3 regions of the Janthinobacterium sp. HH104 genome follow, and region 1 is predicted to be linked to each of the others. Evidence: predicted binding sites of a transcription regulator. Region 1 holds the regulator's gene; each other region holds the start of a gene.

The links. Region 1 encodes sigma-54, which starts transcription at its own class of promoters, with help from an activator protein. Its sites were predicted from a motif close to TGGCANGNAANCTGCTTT; they were not measured.
Region 2: a site for sigma-54 is predicted at 4,512-4,529, ahead of JAB6_RS21955 (EDSAP-1 family PEP-CTERM protein). Genes of this name have one in related genera too.
Region 3: a site for sigma-54 is predicted at 4,531-4,548, ahead of JAB6_RS04765 (TorF family putative porin). Genes of this name have one in related genera too.

What each region holds. Positions count from the first base shown of each region.
Region 1 covers NZ_LRIB01000054.1:91,670-99,022, forward strand. Annotated here, with positions in the region: gene lptC (LPS export ABC transporter periplasmic protein LptC) at 1-275, shown strand, start outside; gene lptA (lipopolysaccharide transport periplasmic protein LptA) at 301-882, shown strand; gene lptB (LPS export ABC transporter ATP-binding protein) at 882-1,637, shown strand; gene JAB6_RS25110 (RNA polymerase factor sigma-54) at 1,642-3,120, shown strand; gene raiA (ribosome-associated translation inhibitor RaiA) at 3,190-3,552, shown strand; gene JAB6_RS25120 (enoyl-CoA hydratase/isomerase family protein) at 3,686-4,771, shown strand; gene rapZ (RNase adapter RapZ) at 4,772-5,635, opposite strand; gene hprK (HPr(Ser) kinase/phosphatase) at 5,906-6,841, opposite strand; gene JAB6_RS25135 (PTS sugar transporter subunit IIA) at 6,878-7,353, opposite strand, start outside.
Region 2 covers NZ_LRIB01000047.1:152,370-159,722, reverse strand. Annotated here, with positions in the region: gene JAB6_RS21995 (cytochrome bc complex cytochrome b subunit) at 1-63, shown strand, start outside; gene JAB6_RS21990 (cytochrome c1) at 100-864, shown strand; gene JAB6_RS21985 (glutathione S-transferase N-terminal domain-containing protein) at 985-1,596, shown strand; gene JAB6_RS21980 (ClpXP protease specificity-enhancing factor) at 1,714-2,226, shown strand; tRNA gene JAB6_RS21975 (tRNA-Thr) at 2,253-2,328, shown strand; gene JAB6_RS29110 (hypothetical protein) at 2,487-3,095, opposite strand; gene JAB6_RS21970 (dodecin) at 3,346-3,552, shown strand; gene JAB6_RS21965 (hypothetical protein) at 3,580-3,891, opposite strand; gene JAB6_RS21960 (hypothetical protein) at 4,052-4,426, shown strand; gene JAB6_RS21955 (EDSAP-1 family PEP-CTERM protein) at 4,617-5,609, shown strand; gene JAB6_RS21950 (LytR C-terminal domain-containing protein) at 5,674-6,750, opposite strand; gene JAB6_RS21945 (type II secretion system F family protein) at 6,762-7,353, opposite strand, start outside.
Region 3 covers NZ_LRIB01000017.1:965-8,317, reverse strand. Annotated here, with positions in the region: gene gshB (glutathione synthase) at 1-186, opposite strand, end outside; gene gshA (glutamate--cysteine ligase) at 284-1,582, opposite strand; gene JAB6_RS04775 (ammonium transporter) at 1,786-3,321, opposite strand; gene JAB6_RS04770 (P-II family nitrogen regulator) at 3,333-3,671, opposite strand; gene JAB6_RS04765 (TorF family putative porin) at 3,683-4,450, opposite strand; gene JAB6_RS04760 (accessory factor UbiK family protein) at 4,721-4,969, shown strand; gene JAB6_RS04755 (YifB family Mg chelatase-like AAA ATPase) at 5,081-6,601, shown strand; gene JAB6_RS04750 (hypothetical protein) at 6,668-7,213, shown strand.

The DNA.
Region 1 (7,353 bases):
AGGACAATACCAGGCTGCAACTGCACCGCAAGGTCGTGATCGACCGCGCGGCCAGTCCGAAGGCGCAGAACCTGACGGTCAGGACGGAAGCGCTGACGGTGTTTCCGGACGAGGAAAGAATGGAAACGGACGTGCCTGTCGATATCCTGACGGGCACCTCGCGCCTCAATGGCATCGGCATGAAAGCCAATAACGCCACGGGCGTGGTGGAAGTGCAGAATGCGCTGCGCATGGTCCTCCCGCCGAAACCGCGCCCTGCCGCGGCGGCAAAATGACAGAATGAAACAAGGAAACCATACTATGAAGAACATCTTGCTGTTGACCGTATTTTCGCTGGCCATCATGGGCGTGGCGCATGCCGAGAAAGCCGATTCCGAGAAGGAAGCCGTCATCACGGCACGCAGCGGCCACGTCGATGACGTCAAGCAAGTGCGTACCCTGACGGGCGACGTCGTGCTGGTCAAGGGCACCCTGACCATGAAGGCGGGCCGGGCATTGATCACGGAAGACCCGCAAGGCTATCAGTTCATCACCTTCTGGGCCGATCCCGGCAAGCTGGCCACGTTCCGCCAGAAGCGCGATGGCGCGGGCGACCTGTGGGTCGAAGGCGAAGCGGAGCGCGTGGAATACGACAACAAGACGGAAGTGGTGAAACTGTTTTCCAAGGCCAAGCTGACGCGCCTGGAAGGCACGAAAGTGACGGACGTGGCCAATGGCGCCTTCATCTCGTATGACAGCCGCAAGGAAGTATTCAAGATGGAAAATTCCGACAGCGGCACCAGCACCTCCGATGGCGGCAGCGTGCGCATGGTGATCCAGCCGAAGACCAAGGCGCCTGAAGCGGAGAAAGCGCCGGCCACGCCTGCGCCAGGAAAGAAATAATGGACAATACTCGTTGCGGCAGCACCCTGATCGTTCGCGGTCTGCAAAAAACCTATGGCAAGCGGCAAGTCGTGCATGATGTCTCGCTGCAAGTCGAATGCGGCGAAGTGGTGGGTTTGCTGGGCCCGAACGGCGCCGGCAAGACCACCTCGTTCTACATGATCGTCGGCCTGGTGCCGTCGGACGGCGGCAGCATCGACATCAGCGGCGTGGACATTTCCAGCCTGCCGATCCACCGCCGCGCGCAGATGGGCCTGTCCTATCTGCCGCAGGAAGCGTCCGTCTTCCGCAAGATGACGGTGGAAGACAATATCCGCGCCGTGCTGGAAATCCAGACCGTCGAAGGCCGTCCTTTGAAGAAGGCCGAGATCGAGGAGCGCCTGGATAAGCTGCTGGCCGATTTGCAGATTGAAAAGCTGCGCGAGAACCAGGCCCTGTCCCTGTCGGGCGGCGAGCGCCGCCGCGTGGAAATCGCCCGCGCGCTGGCCACGGATCCCCGTTTCGTGCTGCTCGATGAACCGTTCGCCGGCGTCGATCCGATCGCCGTGATCGAGATCCAGCGCATCGTGCGCTTCTTGAAGGAGCGCAATATCGGCGTGCTGATCACCGATCATAATGTGCGCGAGACGCTGGGTATTTGCGACCGTGCCTACATCATCAACCAGGGCTCGGTACTGGCGTCGGGACGCCCCGACGACATCATCGCGAACGAGTCGGTACGCCGGGTCTATCTGGGCGAACACTTCCGCATGTAAGCCAATGAAACAATCATTGCAGCTGCGCACTTCGCAGCACCTGGCACTGACGCCGCAGTTGCAGCAATCGATACGCCTGTTGCAATTGTCCACCCTGGAATTGCACCAGGAACTCGAACAACTGCTGACGGACAATCCCTTGCTCGAGCGCCTCGACGATCCGCTCGACCGTTCGCTGCGCCTGCTGTCGGACGGGGCCTTGAGTTCCACGGCGGCGCCGGCCGAAGCGCCGCCCCAGCCGCCAGGCCAGGAGGCGCCCGCGGCGCCAGCCGAAGCGGAAACCTTTGACGGCGAGGCGGGCGAGGGTCCGGCCGCGGCGGATGGCGGCGACAGCGACTGGAGCGAGGCGAGCCGGGGCAAGGCGCCCGACGACGAAGATTCCCGCCCGCAACTCGAGGCCCATCACTGCACCCTGCGCGAACACCTGATGGAGCAGATGCGCGTGACGGTGCTTGAATTGCGCGACCGCGCGCTGGTCGAGCTGATCATCGACGCGCTCGACGACAATGGCTACCTGGAAGAGTCGCTCGACGACATCCTGGCGCGCCTGCCGGAAGAGCTGGAAATCGACGCCGACGAGATGCGTACGGCCTTGTCGCTGCTGCAAAGTTTCGATCCGCCCGGCGTGGGCGCGCGCAATGCGTCCGAATGCCTGGCGCTGCAGATCAAGCGCTTGCCGCACATCGCCATGGTGACGCGGCGCATGGCCCTCGTCATCGTGGAAAAGCACCTGGCCTGGTTTGCCCAGCGCGATTTCAACAAGCTGAAAAAAGCCCTCGATTGCGACGATGAAGACTTGCGCGAAGCACAGACGGTGATTCGCCAGTGCAATCCGCATCCGGGCGCCGTATTCGCCTCGGACGTGTCCGATTACGTGGTGCCCGACGTCGTCGTCAAGCGCGCGCGCAATGGCTGGCAAGTGACCCTGAACAACGACGTCATGCCGCGCCTGCGCGTCAACGCCATGTACGCCAACCTGCTTAAGCAGGGCAAGGGCGAGGGCGCCATGGGCGCACAGTTGCAGGAAGCCAAGTGGCTGATCAAGAATATGCGCCAGCGTTTCGACACGATCCTGCGCGTGGCACAGGCAATAGTAGAAAGACAAAAGAACTTTTTCTCGCACGGGGCCGTTGCCATGCGCCCCCTTGTGCTCCGTGAAATAGCTGATACACTGGGTTTACACGAGAGTACTATCTCGCGGGTAACAACTCAAAAGTACATGCTGACCCCGCACGGCATGTTCGAGTTGAAATATTTCTTTGGTAGCCACGTCGCCACCGAAGCGGGGGGCGAAGCGTCATCGACGGCGATACGGGCATTGATCGTGCAACTGACAGGAGCAGAAGACCCTAAAAATCCTTTATCCGACAGTAAGATTGCGGACATGCTGGGGGAACAAGGCATGGTGATTGCGCGACGTACTGTTGCCAAATACCGGGAAGCGTTGAAAATTCCGCCAGTGAGCCTGCGTAAGTGTTTGTAAGTTTTTTTCGGTTCCTCTGCGGGCCGGATAGGATGGACCGCACGAACCCGATCATCTTTAGGAGTGTGTATGAATCTCACCATCAGCGGACATCATCTCGAAGTGACACCAGCCATCCGTGAATACGTACAAACGAAGCTGGAACGCGTGAAACGTCATTTCGATCAAGTTATCGATATCGCCGTGATTCTGACCGTGGATAACCTCAAAGAGAAAGAAAAACGTCAAAAGGCCGAAGTCAACCTGCGTTTAAGTGGCAAAACCGTCTATGTGGAAAGCCTGGCACAAGACCTGTATGCCGCGATCGATGCCCTGATCGACAAGCTCGATAGGCAAGTGATGAAATACAAAACCAAAGTGCAAGGGCACGGTAAAGAGGCGATCAAGCATCTGCCAGACAACTCCGAGGAAGACGCCGTCGTCGCCGTTTAAGGCCACCCGCTTCCAGCAGTTGTGATCAACTAAGGGCGCACATTGCGCCCTTTTTTGCGCCTGGACCTTTTGAATGCAATCTTCCCCGCGCAGGCGCTAAAATGTTTGTACTTTTACTTTTTTCACGCCTGCCATGAGCGACTTCGTCCAGACCTCCATCCGCAACCGCACGGGGCACATCGTGCTCGACCGTCCGAAAGCCTTGAATTCCCTGTCGCTGGAGATGGTGCGCGCCCTGAGCGCTGCCCTGCTGGCCTGGCGCGACGATCCGCAGGTGGACGCCGTCGTGATCCGCTCGAGCAGCGAGAAAGCACTGTGCGCCGGCGGCGACATCCGTTTCTTCTACGATGCGGGCCTGGCCACGCCGCAAGGCGGCAGCGCCTTGCTGGAAGATTTCTTTACGGAAGAATACGCGTTAAATCATGTGATCCATTTCTATCCGAAACCGTATATCGCCGTGATGGATGGCGTGGTGATGGGCGGCGGCATGGGCGTGGCGCAAGCCGGACCCGGCAACCGCCTGCGCATCGTCACGGGCCGCACGCGCATGGCCATGCCGGAAGTTAATATTGGCTTGTTCCCGGATGTGGGCGGCAGTTATTTCCTGTCCCGCCTGGCCGGCCAGCTGGGCCTGTACCTGGGCTTGACGGGCTTGACGATCAACGCGGCCGACGCCCTGTACACGGACCTGGCCGATGTCTACCTGCCCGAGGCGCAGATGGGGGCGCTGCTGGCCCTGTTCGAGTCGACGCCGGGCGAGGCCTTGCCGGTCGCCATCAAGGCGCTGGCGGCGCCGTTCCAGGCCGAGGCGGGTATCGCCTCGCTGGCGGCGGCGCGCGTGGCGCTGGACCGTCACTTCGGCGCCGGCTCCGTGGCGGCCATCATGGCCTCGCTGGCGCAGGACGACAGCGCGTTCGCCAGCAAGGCGCTGGCGGCCATGCGCCTGCGCTCGCCTTTGATGATGTCGGTAACTCTGGAATTGCTGCAGCGCGGGGCTCACTTGGGCGTGGCCGATTGTCTGCGTCTGGAGCGCACGGTGGTGCGCCACAATTTCGAGCATGGCGAAGTGCTCGAAGGCGTGCGTGCGCTGGTGGTCGACAAGGACAATGCGCCGCGCTGGAACCCATCAAGCCTGGACGAGGTCGATGCTGCCATGGTGGCGCGCTTCTTCGCACCGGTCTGGCCGGCGTCAGCGCATCCGCTGCGCCACCTGAATTAACTAGCTACGTTCGCGGTGGCGCAGCACGACGCGCTCGTTGGGGCCGAAGTATTGCGCCAGCCGTTCCGCCATGTACACGGAGCGGTGCTGGCCACCCGTGCAACCGAGGGCCACCGTCAGGTAGCTGCGGTTGTCGGACTTGAATGACGGCAGCCATTTTTCGATGAAGGCGCGGATGTCGGCCAGCAGTTCCAGCGCGCTCGGCTGCGCGTCGAGGAAGGCGATCACGGGCGCGTCGCGGCCGTCGAGCGGGCGCAGCGCCAGGTCGTAATAGGGATTGGGCAAGGCCCGCACGTCGAAGACGAAATCGGCGTCCAGCGGCACGCCCAGCTTGAAGGCGAACGATTCGAAGAACAGGGTCAGCGGCGCGCGTTCGGAAGCGATCATATCCTTGATCCAGGCGCGCAATTTGTTGGCGCTCAGCTCCGACGTGTCGATCACGTGGCCCAGCTGTTCGATGGCCGACAGGCGTTCACGCTCTTCCGAGATGCACTCGATCAGGGTGCGGCGGCTGGCCGGATTCTGGTTCGGGCGCAATTCATGCGACAGCGGATGGCTGCGCCGCGTTTCCGAGAAGCGCGCCACCAGCGAATGCGTGGTGGCCGTCAGGAACATGACCTTGACGTCGTGTCCCTGGTCGCGCAGCAGCGCCACATTGTGCGGCAGGCTGACGAGCGACTCGGCGCTGCGCGCATCGACGGCGACGGCCAGTTGCGGTGTACCTTCGTCGAGCAGGGTTTGCACCAGGCTGGGCAGCAAGGCCGGTGGCAGGTTGTCGACACAATAGTAGCCGGTATCTTCCAGCACATTGAGCGCGACGGATTTACCGGAGCCGGATATTCCGGTGATAAGGACGATATGCATAGCCCGATCATACAATAAAGATCGGCACTCTGCTCCAAGGCAATTGTCTTTACAAATTATTGCAATTTGGACTGTGGTATTTCTTTGCTGCACACGTCAACCATGTTGTCGGATTACGCGGGGCTTTGCCCCGCCTCGGCGGCCCGCTAATCCGACCTACGTTGCTAATCGCCACTCATGGCGAGTCGTCGGTGCAGCAGGGAATTCACGCAGCACTGCTGCGTGCCTGCGTAACGGTTCGCCCTTGCAAGGGCGAACTCCTTGGCAACATTAATCGCCACTCATGGCGAGTCGTTGCCGCTCCATGAACTCCTGCAAGGTATCGATGCCGCGCAGTTGCAAAATGGTATTGCGCACGGCCGCTTCCAGCAGCACGGCGATGTTGCGGCCGGCGGCGACGGGGATGACGACCTTGCGCACGGGCAGGCCCAGCACGTCTTCCGTGGGGAACAGGAAAGGCAGGCGCTCGACTTCTTCTTCCAGCGCGTTGCGGCGCACGAGATGCACGATCAGTTTCAAGCGCATCTTGCGGCGCACGGCCGTTTCGCCAAAGATGGCCTTGATGTCGAGTAAGCCCAGGCCCCGCACTTCCAGCAGGTTTTGCAGCAGGGGCGGGCAGCGGCCTTCGATCATGTTCGGCGCGATGCGCGAGAATTCGACGGCGTCGTCGGCCACCAGGCCGTGGCTGCGCGAAATCAGTTCCAGCCCCAGCTCGCTCTTGCCCAGGCCCGAATCGCCGGTGATCAGCACGCCCACGCCCAGCACGTCCATGAACACGCCATGCATGATGATGCGCTGCGCCAGTTTTTTGGACAGGTAGACGCGCAGGAAGTCGATCACTTGCGCGGCCGGCAACGGGGTGGAGAACAGGGGAATGTTTTGCTCGTCGCAAATGGCGAGGATGTCGGGCGGCGTTTCCAGCCCTTGCGCGATGATCAGCGCGGGCGGGCCGCCGGCGATCAGCTCGCCGATCACGTGGGTACGCGTATTGACCTTCAGGCGCTGGTAGTAATTGATTTCCTGGTGGCCGAAGACCTGGATGCGGCCCGGATGGATCAGGTTCAAGTGGCCGACCTGGTCGGCGGCCGACGAGACGTCGCCCGAGATCAGGCGCTCGCCGCCGGGGAAGCCGGCGAACCAGCCCAGTTGCAGACTTTCACGATTATCGTCGTACAGGCGTTGTATCGTCAGCGGCGTTTGCAACATGGCAGTCTTCTTCAGGAGTGGAGGAATACCTGAAGTTTAACCCGCCGCTTGCAGACTGGGTTGCCAATTGACGATGCGCGAATGCACGGATTTCGGTTCCGGATCCGTGGCCAGCGCCGTACGGAAGGCATCGTCGGAAAACATTTCGGCGATTTCCGACAGGATTTCCAGATGTTGCTGAGTGACATGATCAGGAATCAGCAGGAAAAACAGCAGATTGACGGGCTTGCCATCGGGCGATTCGAAGGGAATCGGCTCGGCCAGGCGCACGAAGGCGCCCAGCGGCGATTTCAAGGTTTTACTGCCCTTGACTCTGCCATGCGGCACGGCCACGCCATGGCCCAGACCCGTCGAGCCCAGGCGTTCGCGGGCAAACAGATTGTCCGAAACGGTAGAGCGGGCGATGCCGTAATTGTTTTCGAAGATCAGGCCGGCTTGCTCGAAGGCGCGCTTTTTACTGGAGACTTCCAGGTCCAGCAGGACGTTTTCGAGGGATAATATTTTGCTAAGAT
Region 2 (7,353 bases), on a different contig from region 1:
TGGTGGAGTGCCATGGGCAAGTTCAAGACCGTGCCGTCGCGTGTGACGTTCCACCCGCACTAAGCCGCTCTCACGCCACGCTCAAAGGACATACATCATATGAAGATTGCAAAAAAACTGCTCGCCATCCTGGCACTCGTGCCCGCCATGGCTCTCGCCAGCGAAGGCGGCTTTCCGCTGGACAAGGCACCTGACCGCCAGACCAACATGGCAGCGCTGCAGCATGGCGCCAAATTGTTCGTCAACTATTGCTTGAATTGCCACTCTGCCGTGTCGATGCGCTACAACCGCCTGCGCGACCTGGGCTTGACGGAAGACCAGATCAAGCAGAACTTGTTGTTCACCAGTGATAAAGTGGGCGACCTGATGACGACAAGCCTGGCAGCGCAGGACGCCAAGGCCTTCTTTGGCGTCGTACCGCCGGATTTGTCGGTAATTTCGCGCGCGAAATCATCTTCCGCTGGCACAGGCGGCGACTACCTGTATACTTACCTGCGTACGTTCTATAAAGACGACACTCGTCCGACCGGCTGGAACAACATGGTCGTGCCGAATGTTGCCATGCCGCATGTATTATGGGAATTGCAAGGTGTCCAGACTGCCAAGTTCGTGGAAGAGAATGATCCGCACGAAGCTGGCAAGAAGATCCACAAATTTACCGGCTTCGAGCAGGTCAAGCCAGGTACGTTGAACAAGATCGAGTATGACAATGCGGTAGCCGACCTGGTCGGCTACATGGAGTGGATGGCCGAACCGGCACAGCAAACACGCAAGCGCCTGGGCGTGTGGGTGCTGCTGTTCCTGTCGGTCTTTGCTCTGCTGGCATGGCGCCTTAACGCGTCGTTCTGGAAGGAAGTCAAATAAGTGAGGCGCCGGCCATAGGCCGGTTTATGCCTGTTTCTGCGTTGTCCGCATGAGTGGACAAGCGACCTGGGGTGAGCCGTTCGCGGCTTCACCCCCTTTGTTTCTAAGGAACTATAAAAAATGATGGTTCTCTATTCGGGTACAACCTGCCCATTTTCGCAACGCTGCCGCCTGGTTCTGTTTGAAAAAGGCATGGACTTCGAAGTGCGCGACGTCGACCTGTTCAACAAACCGGAAGACATTTCGACCATGAACCCGTATGGCCAAGTGCCTATCCTGGTCGAGCGCGAACTGATCCTGTATGAATCGAACATCATCAACGAGTACATCGATGAGCGCTTCCCGCATCCGCAACTGATGCCGGCCGATCCGCTGATGCGTGCCCGCGCGCGCCTGATGCTGTTCAATTTCGAAAAAGAACTGTTTGTGCACGTGCACGTGCTGGAAAGCGAACGCGCCAAGAGCAACGACAAGGCCCACGACAAGGCACGCGCGGAAATCCGCGACCGCCTGACGACCCTGGCGCCACTGTTCCTGAAAAACAAGTACATGCTGGGCGACGAATTCTCGATGCTCGACGTGGCTGTCGCGCCGCTGCTGTGGCGCCTGGACCACTACGGCATCGAACTGTCGAAGACGGCCGCACCGCTGATGAAATATGCCGAACGCATCTTCTCGCGTCCAGCGTATATCGAAGCACTCACTCCGTCTGAGAAAGTGATGCGCCGTTAAAAGATATTCCCGGCAAGCCGCGCTTGCCGGGATCTCTTGCGTCAGCAGCCAGTCTTTTGAATTACCGGTGCGCCACCCTGTCATTGACAGGGGCGCTCCCGCCTCACAGTGCCTACCATGTCTGAAATCTCAACCAAACCTTATATGCTGCGCGCCATCTACGAGTGGTGCACCGACAGCGGCTACACGCCTTATCTCGCGGTCAAAGTCGATTCGCGCACCACGGTACCGATGGAATATGTGAAAAAGGGCGAAATCGTGCTCAACATCAGCTTCGGCGCCACCAGCGGCCTGAAGATGGACAACGACGCCATCCGCTTCCACGCCCGCTTTGGCGGCGTCTCGCGCGAAATCTACGTGCCGGTCGACAACGTGATGGCCATCTACGCCAACGAAAACGGCCAGGGCATGGCCTTCGAGCCCGTGCTCGGCAACGACGACCCCGACGCGCAACCGACGGACAGCCCGGCCTCCGCCGACGTCCCGCCGCCAGTGCTCGCCCCCACCGCCAGCGCCCCGACCCTGTCGTCCGTGCCAACCAGCTCTCCCGAACAACGCGACAACGCCACACCAGGCGACGACGAGCCACCAAAAAAAGGCGGCCGCCCGACCCTGACACGCATTAAATAGCGTATAATTCGCAACGCGCAGTTTTTGCCGACTTAGCTCATTTGGTAGAGCAGTTGATTTGTAATCATCAGGTGGCCAGTTCGAAACCGGCAGTCGGCACCAGAATTCAGTAGGAAATCAAAGGGTTACCCGCTTCGGCTGGTAGCCCTTTTTGTTTCCGGCTTAGGTGTCGTTTCCATCTAACCCTTGAATAGCTTGCTTTGTCTAATCCGTGTGCAGCGGTTTATGTACGGATCGTCCTTTCGACAAATAAGGCAGTGTCAATTGCTGAGCTCTCCTAATCGATCAGCAACATCAGAAAGACAAATCAGTAGCGATTGCCGCTCATTCTCTGGCATCGTTGCGGCGAATGCGATAACTGTATCGACAGTTTCATTCTTGTAGCGATTCGCAAACTGCATACGTTCGCCACTTGTAATTGCCAAAATTGCGCTGACTGTTAGGCTAAGGTCGGTAGCCTCAAGAATGTATCCAGGTGTCTCAGCAGCAATGATGTGCAGTGGAGATATTGCCTTTCCTTCGGCCTCTTTGGCAATCCAGAACTTGATTGGTGCAGGCAGGACAGCATTCGTATTAGGTTTTCCCTTAACGAGACTACTATTTGAAGTACTAGACTTGCCGGCTTTAATTAGTCCTCCTGCCATATCGGCACGGATTGCCAAGGTAAAGTCATGAGCATCGACAAATCCCGGTCTGGAGTCAGTGATGATGGCGCGTACGCCGCATGAGAAAAAGCCGGACTGATCCCTATCAATGTACGGCTGCAATTTAACTGCACTTGCTTGCACCACCACTTGAGCGTCAGCACATGCCAAACTTAGTGAACCTGCCAAAAATAAAATGTACTGAAGCAGTCTCTTGATTTTCATTGAACATTCTCCCAGTAGCATTGCGTTCGATTGTAAACCGACTTCTGCCAGAGAGATCATCATTGCGTCAAGTAACTCAAGCCACCACTTGCATTGACAGCAATACTGTCAGCATGACTTTGGCCTTTCCCCACTTCACGCTCGCATTGCTGCACCGCGCAATGACGTCCAGCACATTTAGGCGCAAGATGAGCACGTGCTTGCGCAATGCAGGCTCACGATGTCTGGCTTGCCTACCTGGGGAAATATCATGTCCGCACACACTTACAAGCTGATCGAACTGGTGGGAACTTCGACCGAGAGCAGCGATCAGGCGATACGCGATGCCATTGCCAAGGCGGCGCTGACGGTCAAGCATATGGACTGGTATGAAGTGACGGAATCGCGCGGGCATATCGTCGATGGCAAGGTGGCGCACTTCCAGGTCACGCTGAAGGTCGGCTTCCGGCTCGAATAAAGGGATCGAGCAAGGCAGGCGGCGCGCTCAGCGCCGCCCAGGTACTCCCCGGCTTTCCAGCCACTCCCGGCCGCCGCTGTCCAGCGCGGTCTCTATGACCTTTTCCGGCAGGCTGTAGACGGTCGCCCAGCTGGCGCGGCCGTCCTGCGTGTTGGCGGGAAAGCTGTGCGTCTCGATCGGCCAGTGGTATTTGCGTTTCAATGCCTTGACGATGGCGGCCAGCGAGACGCGGCCTTGCAGCGGTTCGGCGCCAGACTGATCGCGGTTCGACAGCAGCACGGCCAGGACCTGGCCGCGGCCCGTGCGTGCGCCGGGGAAAGTGGGGGTTTTGTTTGCCATGGCCTATTTTACCGGGCAATTATCGGCGCGAGGCGATGTGCCGCACCTTTGATCTGGCGCAAACGCCGCATCGGCTTTGCGGCCACGATAGACGTTTCGACAGGTTGCCAGTGCCCCTCTGGCAGCCTGGTCCTACCATCACGGGGCACAGGAGCCTATCATGCACAGCCTGAACATCCACGCCATGCAATGGCAGCCCGTCGCCGATATTTCCGCCGTCAATCCGCTGCTGCCCGATGACCTCGCCTGCTTTCGCGAACTGCGCGACGTGCTGCAACGTTATGGCGCGCTCGACCGCTTTGGCATTTCCCTGATCCACCGCCATTTCGACATCGCCGACGACGAGGAGCTGATGGAGTACACGGATGCGGAAACCCGCACCTTGACGGTAAAGCCTGTCAAGAAAAGCGACATCGACTGGCAGCACACGACGATTACCAACTGGAAACTGACGGAAGGCGAGGAAGTGGCGCGCATCGGTTGCGGCTGCGCGCGCAATTCCGGCGGCCACCTCGGCTATCACCGGGGCACCTGAAAGCGGCGTCGGCCTTTCTTACACTTTGCTTCCACCGGCTCAGTCCGCTTTGCGCAAGCCCTTGATTCAATATGCTTTTTTTGTGTGGCACGCAAGCTGCTTATCACTGTCTACGAGATGAATCCAGGCAGGTCATTCTGGATTCTTTCTCCCCCGGATTTTCCGAGACTGACTACGATAAGAGGCTGCGATGAACGTCGATCACACACGAAGCAAGACCCTAAGTTGGCTGGGCGCACTGGCGGCGGCAAGTCTGCTGGCCAGCGGCCAGGCGCAGGCCGGCGCGTACGGCCTGGCCGTCAACGAATTGAACTCTTTCCGCATCACCACCAGTGCCGGCGCGCTGTCGCTGGCCGGCGCCAACCGCAATGCCAGCGACAGCGCCTTCTTCGAGGGCGGCGTGGCCGTCAATCCGCGCGCCGTCAATACGGGCCCGGCCGCCAACGCGGACGTGCTGCAAGTATGTTCGGGCGGCGGCTGCAGCGGCTTGCCGCAAAATAACTACGCACCCAGCCCCAGTTCCACCCTGGAGTTCGCACGTGGCGACGCGCATGCCTTTGGCAATATGCTCACGGCCGCCGGCTCCACCGTGCGCGCCGTTGCGGAAGCACAGCGCGACACGGTCGGCGCCGCCACGGCCACGGCAGGCGATACGCTCACCGGCTCCGTCAACCTGACCCTGTCGAGCGCCGGCTTCATCACCTTCAACTTCATGGGACGGCGCGACCTGCGCACCAGCGTGACGACCATGGGTGACAAGTCGAGCGTGTCGATCATGGATATCTTCAATATCTCGTGCAATACGTCCAGTCCCGTGGGCTGCCTGTCGAACGCGAATGCCGATGGCGTGATCTTCCAGTTCGCGCCCGATGGCGACGCCAACAATGGCAGCGACGTCAATGGCAACCATACGGTCGGCAGCCTCGATCCCTTCAGCCTGAACATGACGGCCGGCACCAACGACCCGGCCACCGGGCGCGCCTTCACGAATGGCTTTGCGATGTTTTCGCTGACGTCGAATTTCGCCCTGCCTGCCGGCAGCTACACCTTGAACTTTTCCAAATCCACGCGCACGGACATCGTCGTCATCGAACCCTTGCAAGTACCGGAGCCAGGCACTTTGTTCCTGCTGGGCACGGGACTGGCAGCCCTGGCTTTTACGCGCCGCCGGCAGCCGAAATAATCCGCAGCATGAAAAGCACGCGGCGCCCGCAAAGGCGCCGCTTTTTTATGCCGGCAGAGATGTGTTAACCGAGCCGCGCCAGCGCCCGGCGCGCCAGTTGCAATTGCTGCAGATAATAGCGGTGCAGCATGGCGGGATCGCTGAGGTCGCGCCCCAGCACCAGACGCAGTTCGCTGGCGGGGCAGTCGGCGGCCTGGATCTGCACCTGGGTACGCACCTGTGCACCGAGTTGGCGGGCCAGTTGGCGCGCCGCCTGCTCCTGCGCGGGCCGGTATTCGACGCGCGTGCGCGCCACCTGGAAGCTGGTTTCATTGGCCAAGCGCACCACCTGCACGGGAGCACCGGCCAGGCTGCGCGCCAGCGCGGCGGCCAGGCCGGGCACGCCGTTGCCATTCACAATTTCCAGGCGCGGATGCGGCGCACCGGCCACAGGTGCAGCCGGTACCGACGCGCTAACGGGCAGGCTGCGCTCCGCCGCCGGCACGCGCCGCAGGCGGGCCATGCCATCGCTCTGCGTAATCTCCACGCGCGCCATGGCGGGCGCATCCGGCACCGGCGCGGGCACTGACACAACCTTCGGCGAAGTCTCACCGCGCAACAAGGCCATGTCGCGCCGCACATCGTGTTCCTGCAAGCTGGCCGCCTGGCGCCGCATGACGGTGGCGCGCTCATGCTGCCCCAGCCGTACGAGCACCTGCGCCAGGTGCCGCCAGGCCTGCGCATTGAGCGGGTCGAGCAGACAGGCCTGTTCCAGCGCAGTCAACGCTTGCGCATCGCGCCCGCTCAAATAATAGGCATGGCCGAGATTGCTGAACAGATAGGCCTGCCGCGGCTGCGGCATGCCCGCCTCCTGCGTCAAGGCCAGCCAATGGGCGATCGCCGCGTCGTGTTCACCGCGCTGCGCATGCAGCACGGCCAGGCCGTTGCGGGCGTTCACGTGGCGCGGCGCATGGCGCAGGGCTTGCTCATAGGCCGTTTGCGCAGCGGGCAAGTCGCCCCGCTCGAAATGCTGGCGCCCCGCCGCATAGGCGGCATCGGCGTCGGGCCACGCCGCCACCGGCACGTGGGCCAGCTGCGTGGTACAGGCGGCCAGGCCCAGGCAGGCGCAGGTGGCGGCCAGGCGGGAAATCGTCAAGCGCATGGTAGTTCCTTTCAGCGGCTGGCCATGGCCGGCACGAGCACGCGATAGACTTCGATCACGGCCGGCCCCATGAGCACCAGCATCAGGGTGGGAAAGACGCAAAAGATCAGCGGGAACAGCAGTTTCAGGGCGATCTTCGCTGCCGCCTCTTCTGCCAGCAGGCTGCGCTTGCCGCGCAGGTTTTCCGAATGCACGCGCAGCGAATCGCCCATGCTCGTGCCGAAGCGTTCCGATTGGATCAGCATGGCGACCAGGGTGTCGACGTCTTCCACGCCGCTGCGCAGGGCCAGGTTACGCAGCGCCTTTTCCTTGGAAAAGCCGGCGCGCATTTCCATCAGCACCAGCTGCAATTCCTGCGCCAGCACCACGCTCTTGATATGGATTTCGCCCGACACCTTCACCAGCGCGCGCTCCAGGCTCAGGCCCGCTTCCACGCAGACGGTCAGCAAGTCGAGCGCGTCGGGGATGTTTTCAAAGATGTCGCGCTGGCGCCGCTTGGCCGTGCTAGCCAGCACCAGGTTGGGCAGGTAATAGCCGATGGTGGCGCTGACGCACAGCAGCAACAGCAGCACGCTGCGCAGCTGCGCCGCCATGGCGCTGGCC
Region 3 (7,353 bases), on a different contig from region 1:
TTCGTCGCCGGTCAGCTCGATGTGTTTGACCCGTGCCGTGACGATGCCCTCTTCCAGCGCCATATCCTTCTGTTCAAAGGCATACACGGCATGGCCGCGTTTGGCCGCCTCGCGCATCATGGCGAAGGTGGAGTCTTTGTAAGTCTTGAAGCCTGCCAGCGGGTCGGCAAGGAATGCAATTTTCATGGTGCGTCCAATCGGGGAGCCTGGATAAGGAATGCTTGATTCTAGCCGAGATCGCCAGGCGCGGTAGTCGCCGCGCCCGGCAAGTCTCGTTGACGGATCAATACACCTCGGGATTCGGGTCCGTGCGCTCCATTTCCAGCGACGCGGCCAGCAAGGCCAGGCGCGCCACCACGCCGTACACATAGAAGCGGTTCGGCGCGGCCGTGCCCGGCTTGGCCTTCAAGTCCGGCACGGCATGCTGCTGGGCAAACGCCAGCGGCACGTACTGCGAGCCGGGCGCGTTCAGGTTCTGGTCCACGCCCTTTTCGGCATGCACGCGGTAGAAGCCACCCACCACGTAGCGGTCGATCATGTAGACGACGGGCTCGGCCACGGCATCCTTGATGCTTTCAAACGTGGGCACGCCTTCCTGGATGATCACGTCGGTCACCAGCTGGCCATCCTTGACGATGGACATTTTTTCGCGCTGCTTGCGCGACAGGTCGCGCACTTCGCTGGCGTCGCGCACCGTCATGATGCCCGTGCCATACGTGCCCGCATCGGGCTTGACGATGACGAACGGCTTTTCCTTGATGCCGTATTCCTTGTATTTCTTGCGGATCTTGGCCAGCAGCACGTCGACGCTGGCGGCCAGCGCATCTTCGCCCTCGCCTTCCTGAAAATTCACATCGCTGCACTTGGCGTGGAAGGGGTTGAGCATCCACGGGTCGACATCGATCATCTTGCCGAATTTTTTCACCACTTCATCGTAAGCCGTGTAGTGGTTGCTCTTGCGGCGCAAGGCCCAGCCCGCATGCAAGGGTGGCAACAGGCTTTGCTCATGAATATTTTGCAAGATATCGGGGATGCCATCCGACAAGTCGTTATTCAGCAGAATCGTGCAAGGGTCGAAATCCTTCAAGCCCAGGCGGCGGCCATTGTTCAGGCGCACGAGCGGCTCGATGACGAGCATGTTGCCATCTGGCAACGCCAACGGTGTCGGCTGGGTAATCTCGGGCGACCAGGAGCCGAAGCGCACGTGCAGCCCCGTCTGGCGGAAGATCTGCATCAATCGCGCCACGTTTTGCAGATACTGCGGCGTGGTGTTGTGTAATTCCGGCACGATCAGCAGGTTGCGGGCGTCCGGGCAATACTTGTCGATGGCGGCCATGGCCGCTTGCACGGACAGGGGCAGCATTTCCGTGGCCAGGTTATGAAAACCGCCAGGGAACAGATTGGTATCGACGGGCGCCAGCTTGTAGCCGGCGTTACGCAAGTCTACCGAGCAATAGAAGGGCGGCGTGTGCTCTTGCCACTCCATGCGAAACCAGCGCTCAATGGCCGGCGTCGCGGCCAGAATCTTTTTTTCGAGGTCGAGCAGCGGTCCGGTCAGGGCCGTGACGAGATGGGGAACCATAGTTACATCCTTAAATTATGTGCAGTATTCAAAAAAGCACACAGAACTGCCGACTATATTACCGTGTAAGTACCCCAAATCGGGGCAAAAGCCTTGTTTTAAAGACCTTTTACATTCCCACAACGAAAAAAAGGCACCTCAATGAGGCGCCTTTTCCACCGGACATGCCGCGCCGGGACGCTGGCATGCCAGATAGTGATTATTTAGCCATGATACGCTTGCTCGCCGTGGCTGGTGATATCGAGGCCTTCGCGCTCTTCTTCTTCCGGTACGCGCAGGCCGATGACGATGTCGACCAGTTTATAGGCGATGACGGAAATGATGGCAGACCAGAGGATGGTGGTGCCGACCGCTTGCGCTTGCACCCACACCTGGTGGCCGATCGAGTACGGATCCGCCGACATCTTGTTGGTGACATAATCGAAGATGCCCTGGCCGCCCAATTGTGGTGCAGCAAACACGCCCGTCAGCAAGGCACCGAGGATACCGCCCACGCCATGCACGCCGAACACGTCGAGCGAATCGTCAGCGCCGATCAGGCGTTTCAGGCCATTCACGCCCCACAGGCAGACGACACCGGCCAGCAAGCCGATGACCAGGCCGCCCATCGGGCCGACAAAGCCGGCCGCCGGGGTGATCGCCACCAGGCCGGCCACTGCGCCGGACGCGCCACCGAGCATCGATGGCTTGCCTTTGCTGATCCACTCGCCAAATACCCACGACAGGGTAGCGGCGGCAGTGGCCAACAGCGTATTGACGAAGGCCAGGGCAGCCACGTCGCCCGCTTCCAGCGAGGAACCGGCATTGAAACCGAACCAGCCCACCCACAGCAGCGACGCACCGATCATGGTCATGGTCAGCGAGTGCGGCGCCATCGATTCGCGGCCGTAGCCGACGCGCTTGCCGATCATGATCGCGCCCACGAGGCCGGCGACGGCGGCATTGATGTGCACCACGGTGCCGCCGGCGAAGTCCAGCGCGCCTTTTTGCCAGATCCAGCCAGCCTTCAGGGCTTCACTGGCCGAAGTGGCGGCGTTGGTGATCAGGTCAGGACCGGTCCAGAACCACACCATGTGGGCCGCTGGCAGGTAGGCGAACGTGAACCACAGCACGACGAAGGCCAGCACGGCGGAAAACTTGGCGCGCTCGGCAAAGGCGCCGACGATCAGCGCGCAGGTGATGGCGGCAAACGTGCCCTGGAAGGCGACAAAGACGAACTCGGGAATGACGACGCCCTTGCTGAAGGTGGCGGCGGCGGCAAACGTGCCCTTGGCCGGATCCCAGATACCGTTCAGGAACAGGCGGTCGAAGCCACCGAAGAAGGCGGTTTTTTCCGTGAAGGCGATCGAGTAGCCGTAGATACACCACAGCACGATGACCAGCGCGAACACCATGAACACTTGCATCAGCACCGACAGCATGTTCTTCGAGCGCACCAGGCCGCCGTAGAACAGGGCCAGGCCGGGGATGGTCATCAGGATCACCAGCAGAGTACTGATCATCATGAAGCTGGTATCGCCCTTGTTGGCGACGGGCGCGGCGGCTGGCGCGGCGGCGGCCGGGGCCGGAGCGGCGGCCGCTGCAGCTGCGTCAGGCACCGGCGTGACGGCAGGGGCGGCGACGGCCGAAGTCGTGGCCGCCTCCGTCTTGGCGGGGGCATCGGCAAAGCTCGGCGCGGCGACGCCAAACGCACACAGACAGGCAAACCCAGCTAGCAATTTTGTTATATTTTTACGCATCAATATTCCCCTTAGAGCGCTTCGTTGCCGGTTTCACCGGTACGGATGCGGATGACTTGTTCCAGGTTGTAGACGAAAATCTTGCCATCGCCGATTTTACCGGTACGCGCGGCACCTTCGATCGCTTCGATGGCCTGGTCGACAATGGCGTCATCGACGGCCGCTTCGATTTTGGTTTTTGGCAAGAAGTCGACGACATACTCGGCTCCACGGTAGAGTTCCGTGTGACCTTTCTGGCGGCCGAAACCTTTGACTTCGGTAACGGTAATGCCTTGCACATTGATAGCCGACAAGGCTTCGCGTACTTCGTCCAGTTTGAACGGTTTAATGATTGCAGTAATCATTTTCATGGCAGTCTCGCTTAAAAGGTTTTGGATACGGTCAGCACGAGACCGGATTTCGCCAGATTCTTGCCATTCGGTGCCAGCGACGTGATGTTGGCTTTGACGTAGGCCAGGGCGACTGTTGCCATGCCAAAATCCTTGGTGACGCCCAGCTTGTAGTCGGTGTAGCTGAGGGAATCGTTGTGCTCGACTTTCTGGCGGCCCACATGCAGGTTCAGCAGATAGCCTTCGTGCACATCGATATTCGCGCCCACGTCGAGGTAGCCGCTGTTCTTGCTGTCGGCCACGCCGAACAGATTGGTGGTCGAGTGCGAGTACTTGATGTAGGCCGGGCCATAGCCGAGCTGGCCATACAGCTCGAAGGTGTTGGCATTGGTGCTCAGCCCATTCGAAGGATAGAAGTAGTACAGGCCGCCCACGTCATAGGTAAAATCCTTGCTGATCTCGCCCCGCTTGCCGCCGTAGATATCCCATTCCAGGTTGGTATCGCCGCCGCCGTCCTTGATCCATTTGATGCTCGACAGCCAGGTGCCGACGTACAAACCCGTCGGGTTGTGGGTATAGTCGGCACCGCCGCTGATGGCCGGTTTCAAGCGGCTTTGCGAGATGCCGCGGTAACGGTAGTCGCTGGTCAGCGCCACGTTGTAACTCACCACGTTATCAGGTACGGCTTCGGCTGCAGCAGGCGCCGCCACTGCATCCTGAGCCATGGCGCTACCGCACAAGGCGGCCATGGCCAGCGTCAACGCTGCAGCTAAAGTCATGTTCTTGGACAGATTCTTCATGGCGATTCCCTTTTATTGAACTTTTAAAGCGGTTGAGGTTTAAAATCTTGGCTGGAGATCACAAAGCGTTCATACCTTCTTTAGCAGAATACGTGCCAGCTCTCTTGCCACCTTGACAGGTGCGTTTCCGGCCATACATACCCTGCAAGCCTGTGGGCATGCGGGTACGGGCTGCTGAAGCATTGTGAATTTGCCCAGTTTCGCACCAGATTAACGCCGCTGTGCACCGCAATGGTGCGATGCACAGGCCGCACCATAAAAGGACTGACCATGGACATGAATACCTTCTTTAACGACTTGCAAGGCAAGATCCATCAAGCCATCGAAAACTCGCCTGCCAAGGATATCGAGAAAAACGTGAAATCGATGATGACCCAGGGCTTCGCCCGCCTCGACCTCGTCACGCGCGAGGAATTCGATATCCAGGCGCAAGTGCTGGCCAAGACCCGCGCCAAGCTGGACGCACTGGAACTGCGCCTGATCGAGCTGGAAACGCGCGTGAACGACACCAAGGCGTAAAGTGCCGCCAGCCAGGCGCCGATATTGACGGCCTTGCTGGCATAGCTCAAGCCCGGCGGCCTTCCACGCGCTAGACTGATCCTGCCCGCGCCCGCGCCACAGGGGAGTCTGATGAGTCTGGCCGTCCTGAAAAGCCGCGCCCTGGCCGGCATGGAAGCGCCCGAGGTAAGTGTCGAAGTCCACCTTGCCAATGGCTTGCCTTCGTTTACGATTGTCGGCCTGCCGGATACGGAAGTGAAGGAATCGCGCGACCGCGTCCGTGCCGCGCTGCAAAACTGTGGCTTTGAGATGCCGGCGCGTCGCATCACGGCCAATCTGGCGCCGGCCGACCTGCCCAAGGAATCGGGGCGCTTCGACCTGCCCATCGCACTGGGTATCCTGGCCGCCTCCGGCCAGTTGCCGGGCGACCAATTACACCACTACGAATTCGCTGGCGAACTGTCGCTGTCGGGCCAGTTGCGCCCCATCCGTGGCGCCCTGGCCATGACCTTTGCCATGCAGCGCAGTCAGGCGGGCACGCCGCGCGCCTTCATCCTGCCGCAGGCGAACGCAGACGAAGCGGCGCTCGTCAGCGATGCCTGCATCTATCCTGCCCACAGCCTGCTCGAGGTCTGCGCGCATTTTGCTGCGCACGCCAGCCGGACCGTCCTGCAACGCCACCAGCCCATGCTGGCCGTACCTGCTTTTGCGTATCCGGACTTTGCCGACGTGCAAGGACAGCAGCAGGCGCGCCGCGCACTGGAAGTGGCGGCCGCGGGTGGCCATAACGTCCTGATGGTGGGGCCGCCGGGCGCGGGCAAGACCATGCTGGCCAGCCGCTTCCCCGGCGTGCTGCCGCCCATGAGCGACGAAGAGGCGCTGGAATCGGCCGCCGTGCATTCGCTGGGCGGCCACTTCAAGGTGGAACACTGGAAGCGGCGCCCCTACCGTGCTCCGCATCAGACGGCGTCCGGCGTGGCTCTGGTGGGCGGCGGCAACGTGCCGCGCCCGGGAGAAATTTCGCTGGCCCACTGCGGCGTGCTGTTTCTTGATGAAATCGCCGAATTCCAGCGCCGGGTACTCGATGTGCTGCGCCAGCCCATGGAGTCGGGCGTGATCAGCATTTCACGCGCGGCCCGCCAGGCCGAGTTTCCTGCCCGCTTCCAGTTGATCGCCGCCATGAATCCCTGCCCCTGCGGTTATCTGGGCCATGCTTCGGGACGCTGCCGCTGCACGCCGGACGCCGTACTCCGTTATCACAGCCGCCTGTCCGGTCCGCTACTCGACCGTATCGACCTGCAGATTGAAGTGGCCGCCATGCCGCCGGCGGCGCTGGGGCGGCACGCAGGCGCCGGCGAAAGCACGCAAGCTATTGCCACGCGGGTCGCGGCAGCCTTTGCCCTGCAGCTGGCACGCCAGGGCAAAGCGAACCAGCGCCTGAGCAGCACGGAAATCGAACAACATTGTCGCCTGGAAACGCATGGTGAACAGCTGCTGCATGGCGCCATGGCGCGACTGCACTGGTCGGCGCGCACCTATCACCGGGTACTGCGCGTGGCGCGCAGCATCGCGGACCTGGCGGGCAGCCCCGGCATTACGCAGGCGCATGTCGCCGAAGCGATCCAGTACCGGCGCGTGCTGCGTGAAATATAAGGCAGCCAGCGCGAACGCCACGCGTGCGCGATTGCGCGTGACTGGCGGCGCTGCTACCATCTGCTGATGAAAAAACCATCACTTGCCCTCTTTCTGGCTACGCTCGCGGCCGCCAGCGTCCTGTCCGCCTGCAGCCCGAAATTCGACTGGCGCGACTATCGCAGCCCCGACGCCCAGTTCACGGCCCTGTTTCCAGGCAAGCCGGCCGTGCTGACACGCGAGGTCGACCTCGATGGCAAGAAAGTCAGCCTGACCATGACGGCCAGCGAAGTCGATGGCAATACCTTCGCCATCGGCAGCGCCGTGCTCGACAACGCAGAACAGGCGCAAGCGGCCCTCCCCGCCATGCAGACTGCCCTGTTGAAAAACATCAACGGCACCGTGCGCAGCGAAAAATCCGCATCGGCGGCCAGTAGCACGGCTGCCGGAACGCAGCAGCGCAGTTCGCTCAGCATCGAGGCCAAAGGCACGCAACAAGGCAAGCCTGTCTTGCTGGTCGGCCGTTTTGTGGCGCAGGATAAGCGCATCTTCCAGATCATCATTCTCGGTGAAGAAAGCAAGCTGTCGCGTGACACCATCGACACCTTCATGGACTCGGTGAAACTGGATTAAGACTTAACGATCGCTTAAACCGGTGTTTTCACGATAAGCGAGCTCTTGTAAATACGTGCGTTGTCCAACAGATGGCCCTATCCGGCTTGCAAATATGCAATCCGGGACAAACGGACGGCCTGTGCGACATTTCAAGTCGT